Regions from separate parts of the Acidiphilium acidophilum genome, predicted to be linked through region 2. Evidence: predicted binding sites of a transcription regulator. Region 2 holds the regulator's gene; the other holds the start of a gene.
What was found. The regulator LexA, encoded in region 2, represses DNA repair genes until DNA is damaged. The targets are predictions, from matches to a motif close to TGTTCTANNTANGTTC.
Positions count from the first base shown of each region.

Region 1: SIL87_RS00865 (LexA family protein) is a predicted target of LexA. The motif match lies at 2,286-2,301, and genes of this name have one in related genera.

Region 1 covers NZ_JAWXYB010000001.1:168,795-172,719, forward strand. The annotation lists gene SIL87_RS00850 (hypothetical protein) at 1-851, shown strand, start outside; gene SIL87_RS00855 (PP2C family protein-serine/threonine phosphatase) at 880-1,563, shown strand; gene SIL87_RS00860 (HU family DNA-binding protein) at 1,872-2,141, opposite strand; gene SIL87_RS00865 (LexA family protein) at 2,327-2,710, shown strand; gene SIL87_RS00870 (Y-family DNA polymerase) at 2,738-3,925, shown strand, end outside.
Region 2 covers NZ_JAWXYB010000018.1:3,089,099-3,093,023, reverse strand. The annotation lists gene SIL87_RS17355 (CBS domain-containing protein) at 58-489, opposite strand; gene pdxY (pyridoxal kinase) at 632-1,468, opposite strand; gene lexA (transcriptional repressor LexA) at 1,674-2,372, shown strand; gene SIL87_RS17340 (TerB family tellurite resistance protein) at 2,427-3,200, shown strand; gene SIL87_RS17335 (N-acetylmuramoyl-L-alanine amidase) at 3,197-3,868, shown strand.

The DNA.
Region 1 (3,925 bases), on a different contig from region 2:
GCGACGCGGTCGCGCTCGTGTTCGCGCCCCTGAAGGGCGAGGAGATCCAGGTGGCGTTCGCGATCGGCGGCAAGCTGTCCGAATCCCACGAGCGCGCCTTCGCGTGGCACGGCGGTCCGAAGAAGATGGGCTTCGTCAGGACGGTCGCCGGCGACCAACCGCGCAGGCGTCTGGACCGGCTGCTCGGTCGCGACACTGTGCGGGACTGCGTCCCCGACGAGCAGCTGGTGGCCGCGCGGCAGGAGGAGGCGTCGGCGGTCGCCGAGGTTCAATCGGTCCGCCCCGCGGCTGCGTCCGCTGGCCGCTCGTCCGGACCGGCCAGGGCGCTGGCCGCGGCCGAAGAGCGGCTGGCGGTTGCGCGCCACACGCTGGTGAGGATGCCGTTGCGGCCCTTGGCGTGCTACGAGCAGGACGATCTGCTGTTCGAGGCGCTCAAGCAGGCCAACCGGGAGCTGCTGGTGACGAGTGCTGGGATGCAGCCGACGAGGCTGAACGGATACGTCCTCCGGGAAATCGACCGGCTCATCTCCGACGGTGTGAAGCAGCGGTTCACGTCGTTCCTGGCACCGCAGGTCGAGCCGCGCGGCGGAGACCATTACGACCCGCTCTCTGAGCTCACGAAGCGCGCCAATGCCGGTCGGCTCCGGCTTGAGCAGGCGGCGCGCGGCGAGTTCCATTTCCTCGTCCAGGACGACCGCCTCGCCGTCATCTCGACGCGGCCGTTCTTCGGAGACGTAGTGCGGCGGTCAGGCTTCTCCCGCGTCACTGGCTACGTAGCGCGCAAGCCGAGGCTGGTCGAGCAGATCAGGGCGCTCGCGGAGCGCAGCGCGACGGCGAGGAAGCGTGGCTGAAGGTCCTCGGGTGTGGGCGGCCACGCGCGTGGGCCTCGTACGTACCGCCAACGAGGATGGCTGGCGCGTCGGCGGGATCGCCGGCGACGCGCCCGACGGGAACTGGTCCGGGTCCCTGCCGAGCACCCGTCCCTGGGTTCTGGTCGCCGATGGCATGGGCGGCCACGGCTCGGGTGACGTGGCGAGCTCGGTCGCGCTCGACGCGCTCTGCCGCCATTTCGATCGGGACGGCGCTTCCGACATGCGCTCGGCGATCGCCGAGGCGAATTGGGCTGTGTTCTCGGCGATGGACGAGGCGCCGGGTCGCAGGGCCATGGGGACGACAGTGGCGGGTTTCCGCCGCGCCGGCGGCGCGGTCAGCGTCTTCAACGTCGGCGACAGTCGCGTCTACCTCGCGCGTGACGGCGGGCTGAGCCTCCTGAGCGTCGACGACACGATGCCGCGCCGCGCGGCGGGACGCAGCCACGCGCTCACCCAGTCGCTGGGCGGGACCTCCGTGCCGCTGGCGCTGGATCCTCATGTCGTTTCGGTCGAACCCGTCGCCGGCGACGTTCTGCTCGTCTGCACCGACGGGCTGACCGACATGCTCGGAGAGGCGGAGATCGTTGCGGGTCTCCTTGCCGGAATTGCAAACCCCGCAGCGGCACTGGCTAACGCCGCCGTCGAGGCGGGCGGGCGCGACAATGTGACGGTGGTCGTCACAGAGTTTTGAGGCGGAGATCGCACGCCGACACGCCCGGCTTCTCCCGCCGCCAAGTCATCAAACGGCAGCGTTCGTCAGAACCAGACGTTCGCCGGGACAGGGTTAAACGACCGGCTCTGGTCGTCACCCGTCGGTGCGTCCCTGGCTGCCAACAGCAGCTTATCTCATTTTCAGCTCCAAACCGGACTGTCAGCAATCGGCCAACTCCCGCCATTAGCGGAAGCTCAGTATTCCCCGGGATCGCCTTCTCGTTGACGATTACGCGGTCCCGCGATCCTGGCAAAATGATCGGCGCTGCGCACGGTTTCTGACCCAGATCACATTTTTTTCTTCAACGTCGGTGACGCCTTGAACCTGACGGTTTTGCCGGCCTTGATTTTGATCGGGGTGCCGAGACGCGGATCGACGCCTTTCCGTGCCTTGGTCTTTCGCACCGTGAAGGTCCCGAAACCCGGCAGCGTGAATTTGCCGCTCTTTTTCATCTCCGCCACGATGGCATCGACCAATGTGCCCGCAACCTTGTGCGCCGCTACAGCGGTGATCTCAGTAGATTGCTGAATGGTTTCTGCGATAAATGCCTTCGTCACCCTATATTCCCCTCGTTGTCTTTGCCGCTGCCCATCGGCGGGCATCCTCCTACCAGAAATCATCAATATGCCAATTCGACCAGGGGGATTAACGCTCATACGCCAGCCCATTCGCCTGATGATCAGCCCCTTGCTTGCCTTCGATGTTCCACATATGTTCGCGTCCGTGGATCGAGGAGCTACGAATGAGTTTGGCAGGTAGTTATAACGGGGGGAACACAACCGGGTTCGCGTCGCCGGCCGCTGATAGCCTGGAAGGTCCGATCGATCTGGCTGAAATCCTGGATCTGCGCCGCGCCAACCGCTATCCGGTGCGGGTTTCCGGTGAGGCCCTGATCGAGCGGGGCATTCTGCCGGGTGACATCCTGATCGCGGATGCGGCTGCCCCGCCGGCGCACGGCAAAGTCGCGATCGTCATGGTTCATGGCGAGGTTTTGGTGGCGCAATTGGCCTATCGCGGCGGTGAATGGTGGCTGCGGCCGGGGCGGCTGGGTGATGTTGGTCAGGTGGTCCCCGACGATGCCGAAATCTGGGCGATCGTGAGCGGCCTGGTGCGGACCAGCGTCTGATCATCGCAGAAATAGGGATCAAGCCTGATGGCGCTGTATGGCCTGATCGATGGCAATTCGTTCTATTGCTCCTGCGAACAGGCGTTCGATCCCGCGCTGCGGGACAAGCCGGTTGTGGTTCTTTCCAACAACGACGGGTGCGTGATTGCGCGTTCGGCTCTTGCCAAGGCGGTTGGCATCAAAATGGGGGATCCGTGGCACCTGATCAGGCGACGTCCGGAATTGAGCGAGGTGGTCGCAAAATCGTCTAATTATTCCCATTACGGTGATCTCAGCCGGCGCGTGTTCGAAATCCTGGGCGCCCATGTTCAACGTCTCGAACCCTATTCGATCGATGAAACCTTCCTTGATCTGGCGCCGGTCACTGGCGACCTCATGGAGTTCTGCCAGATGCTGCGCGGCGCGGTCCGCCAGATCGCGAAGATCCCGACCTGTGTAGGGGTCGGTCCCAGTAAAACAATTGCAAAGGCCGCAAACAAACTCGCCAAGTCCCGACCCGAACTGAATGGGGTGTGCGATCTGCGCGACGAGGCGACGCGCGTGGCCCTATATCAGGACCTCGGGATTGGCGAGGTCTGGGGGATCGGCGGCAAGACCGCTGAGAAGCTTGCTGCCCGCGGCGTCCGGACTGTCGCGGATTTCCTGCGCCTCGATCCGCGCAAGGTGCGCGATATGATGTCTGTGGTGGGTGCGCGGGTACAGGCGGAATTGCGCGACGTGTCGTGCCTGCCGCTGTCGCTGATGGCGCCGCAGCGCAAGGGGATCGCGGTGACGCGTAGTTTTGGCATGCCGATCACCGATTGGTGGACGATGCGCGAGGCGGTGGCATCCTACGCGACCCGCGCCGGCGAGAAATTGCGCGAGCATGGTTTGCTCGCCAGCACAATGACGGTTCTGCTCCACACCAACCCGCACAATGGCGATCCCTGGTACAGCAACCAGCATTCGGCGCGGATCGAGGCGACCAACGACACGACATCGTTGATCGGGGAGGCGATCCGCATGCTGGAGCCGATGTGGCGCGCGGGGTTCCGGTATTCGAAGGCGGGGATCATGCTCGGCGAGTTGATCGACGCGGGCAGTCAGCCGATGTCGCTGTTTCCGACCAAGGATCCTGTGCGGTCGGCGCGGGCGATGGCGGCGCTTGATGCGGTCAATGGCCGGTTTGGTCGCGACACGTTGCGCCCGCTCGCAACGGGGATTTCGCGCACCTGG
Region 2 (3,925 bases):
GCCCGCCGGTGTGATGCCGGCGGGCGTTTTTTATTGCGGTGTCGGGCGGGATACGGGTTAGGCGATGCCGCCGGTGACGTAGCTGCGCAGGCTGCGGACTTCGTGGGCCTGCTGGTCCATCAGGCCGGCCACGACGTCCCCGATGCTGACCACGCCGATGAGCTTGCCGCCGTCCACGATGGGGAGATGGCGGAAATGGCCGTCGGTCATCAGGGTTTCGGCCTCGAAAATGGTGGTGGACGGGGTTGCGGTGGTCGGCGCGCGGGTCATGAGCTGGCTGGTGACCATGTCGAGCGTGGCGGGACCGTTGGCGGCGAGGCTGCGGACCACGTCGCGTTCCGAAAGGATGCCGAGGAGATCCTGGTTGGCGGACTGAACGACCACCGCGCCGATGCGCTTTTCGGCGAGGACCAGCACGACTTCGCGGATTTTCGAGTCCGGCGGGACGGCGATCACGGAGACGGGTTTGCGTTTCAGCAGAGATGCCATTGTTGTCATCATCATCCTCCCAAGGATTGATGCCCGGAAACCCGGGCGGGCGCCGGCGAATTTCCACCGGAAGATATAGACTTATGAATATATGCCGGATGAGCGATCTGAATCAACAAAATTTCATCGCATGGCGCCGTTGTCATGTTTCCGTTGCGGTGGCGGCGGCGAAAGCGGCGGTCCAGAGGTGTTGGGCGGGGACGATGGCGAGTTCGTCGTGACCGCCAGACGCGGTGGCGGCGAGGAGGGCGGCACTGGCGGCGGCGGCGGCGGCGAGGGCGCGCCGGGCGTTGCGGTGGGGCAGATAAGCGGCGAGGAACAGGGCGGAGAAGGCATCGCCCGCGCCGGAAAAGGGGCGCGGCAGGGCTTCGACGGTGTGATGGTACGGGTTTCCGGCTTCGAGCATCAGGATGTCGAGGGTGCCGGGGGTGGTGTCGGTGCCGGTGAAGCCGGTGAGGATGACGAGGCCGGGGCCGAGTTGCGCCATGGCGCGGAAGGCGTGGGCGCGGTCCGGCACGGGCAGGCCGGTGAGGATTTCGAGTTCGAACGGGTTGGGGGTGGCGATGTCGGCGCGCGGCAGGAGGTGGGTGCGGGTGGCGTCGACCAGGGCATGGGGGACGTAGATCCGGCCGGAATCGCCCAGGACCGGATCGCAGAAGTAGAGCGCGCCGGGATGGGACGCGCGGGCGCGGGCGATGGCATCGGTGACTACCGGGACGGCGGCTTCGGCGCCGAGATAGCCGGAGACCACGGCCTCGCAGCGGGCGAAGGCACCGCGCGCGGCGAGGCCGGTGACGAGGGCGGCGAGGCGGGCCTGTTTCACCGGGCCGCCTTCGCTGCCGCCGTGGCCGGGATGGTGCGAGAGGATGACCGATGGCAGGGGCCAGACTTCGAGGCCAAGGCGGGCGTAGATGAAGGCGGCAGCGGTATTGCCGACGCTGCCGTTGAGAACCTGGGACTGGATCGAGAGGATGGCCATGGCGGCACTTGGCGGACCGGGCGGGGGCGTGGCAAGGGTAACCGATCGAGAACAGAAGGTGATTATTTTGCCGCGAGGCTCTTGACGCGACGCGGGTTCGATTCATAGAACATCATGTTAGCGCTTTGTTCCCGGTGGGGATGACGCGATGGTCCGGGCCGCAGGGGCGGTTCGGGTCGGTTCGGGGTTTTCGGACGAGGGAATGATGCTGACGCGCAAGCAATATGAGCTGCTGGTGTTCATCGACCAGCATCTGCGGCGGACCGGCTGTTCGCCGAGTTTCGAGGAGATGAAGGACGGGCTCGATCTGAAATCGAAATCGGGCATTCATCGATTGATCGGGGCGCTGGAGGAGCGCGGGTTTCTGCGCCGGCACAAGCACCGGGCGCGGGCGCTGGAGGTGATCAGGCTGCCGGCGGACAGCGTGCCGGCGGAGCGGGGCGATGCCAAATTCGCGCCGAATGTGATCCGGGGCGATTTTTCGCAGCGGTTCCAGGGCGCGCGGGCGGCGGCGGAGGTGGCGGCGGTGAGCCTGCCGCTCTACGGGCGGATTGCCGCGGGCCAGCCGATCGAGGCGCTGCGGGAGCATCAGGCCGAGATCGAGGTGCCGATCGCCTTTATCGGGCAGGGCGATCACTACGCGCTGGAAGTGGTGGGGGATTCGATGATCGAGGCGGGGATTCTCGATGGCGATACCGCGATCATCCGCAAAGGCGAGACCGCCGAGACCGGGCAGATCGTCGTGGCACTGATCGACGACAACGAGGTAACGCTGAAGCGGTTGCGGCGGCGGGGCAATTCGACGGCGCTGGAACCGGCCAATGTGCGCCACGAGACGCGGATTTTCCCTGCCGAGCGGGTGAAGGTGCAGGGGCGGCTGGTGGCGCTGATGCGGCGATATTGATACCGGTGCAGATCGCCCTTTGACCTTACGGGCCAGCCACCCGATATGGGGGGAATGGCAGTATGGGGTAAGGTGATCGGCGGCGTGGCCGGGTTTGCGTTCGGCGGGCCGGTGGGCGCGATTGCGGGGGCGGCGCTTGGCCACGCGGCGGATACCGGCGATCTCGGATCGTTCGGGGCGCGGCTGGGGCGGGCCTTGCCGCTCGATTCCGCGCGGCTGGCGGCCATGATCGGGCGGCGGGAGCAGGTGTTCGCGATTGCGGCGACGGTGCTGGCCGCGAAGCTTGCCAAATGCGACGGGCCGGTCAATCGCGCCGAGATCGATGCGTTCAAGCGGCAGTTCCGGATCGAGGACGCGGCGGTGCCGATGATCGGGCGGTTGTTCGATCAGGCGCGCAACGATTCGGCGGGGTTCGAGCCCTATGCAAGGCAGCTCGGCGAGAGTTTCGCGGATAACCGGCTTGCGCTCGAACAGGTGCTGGGGGCGTTATACGCGATTGCGCGGGCGGATGAGCCGATCAACGGGCGTGAGGCGGATATGCTCACCCGGATCGGCGTGGCGTTCGGGCTCGATGCGGCGGCGCGGGCGCGGGCGGAGAATCCCTCCTCCTACGCGCTATCCGAAGGCGATCCGTATGTCGTGCTCGGGATCGGGCGCGATGCGAGCAGCGAGGCGATCCGGGCGCATTGGAAACAGCTGATGCGGGAAAATCACCCCGATCAGCTCGCGGCGCGCGGGGTCCCGCCGGAATTCGCCGCACGGGCGACCGACCGGGTGGCGCGGATCAATGCCGCCTGGGACGATATCAAGCGCGAGCGGGGTTTGTGAGGTCGCCCAATCACGACGACCGGCCCGATGGGGCGGTGATCGATCATCTGGTGCTGCATTATACCGGGATGCGCAGCGGGGCCGATGCGATCGCGCGGTTGTGCGACCCGGCTGCGCGGGTTTCATCGCATTACGTGGTCGAGACCGATGGGACATTGATCGCGCTGGTGGATGAGGAGCGGCGGGCCTGGCATGCCGGGGTGAGCTATTGGCGCGGGGTGCGGGGGTTGAACGATCGCTCGATCGGGATCGAAATCGTCAATCCCGGCCACGAATTCGGCTATGTGCCATTTCCCGATGTGCAGATCGAAGCCGTGATCCGGCTGTGCCGGGGCCTACTCGAACGCCACCCGATTCCGGCGCGGAACATAGTGGCACATTCCGACATCGCGCCCGACCGGAAGCAGGACCCCGGCGAATTGTTTCCCTGGGCACACCTCGCGGCGCACGGCATCGGGTTCTGGGCCGATGACATCGGCCCACACGGCGATACCGCGACGGAACTCGCCGCGATCGGCTACGATATGGACCTGAAACACGACCTGGTGGTGGCGGCGTTTCAGCGCCGGTTCCGCCCGGCGCGCGTGGACGGACAGGTCGATGCGGAGACGGCCGGGGTTGTGGCGGCGGTGGCGCGGATGGTCAGTTATATAAAGCTTCCTGTCTGATGACCGTTTCAATCCAGGTGCGTTGGATAACGCCACCGCACCACCCTATCCCGCTTC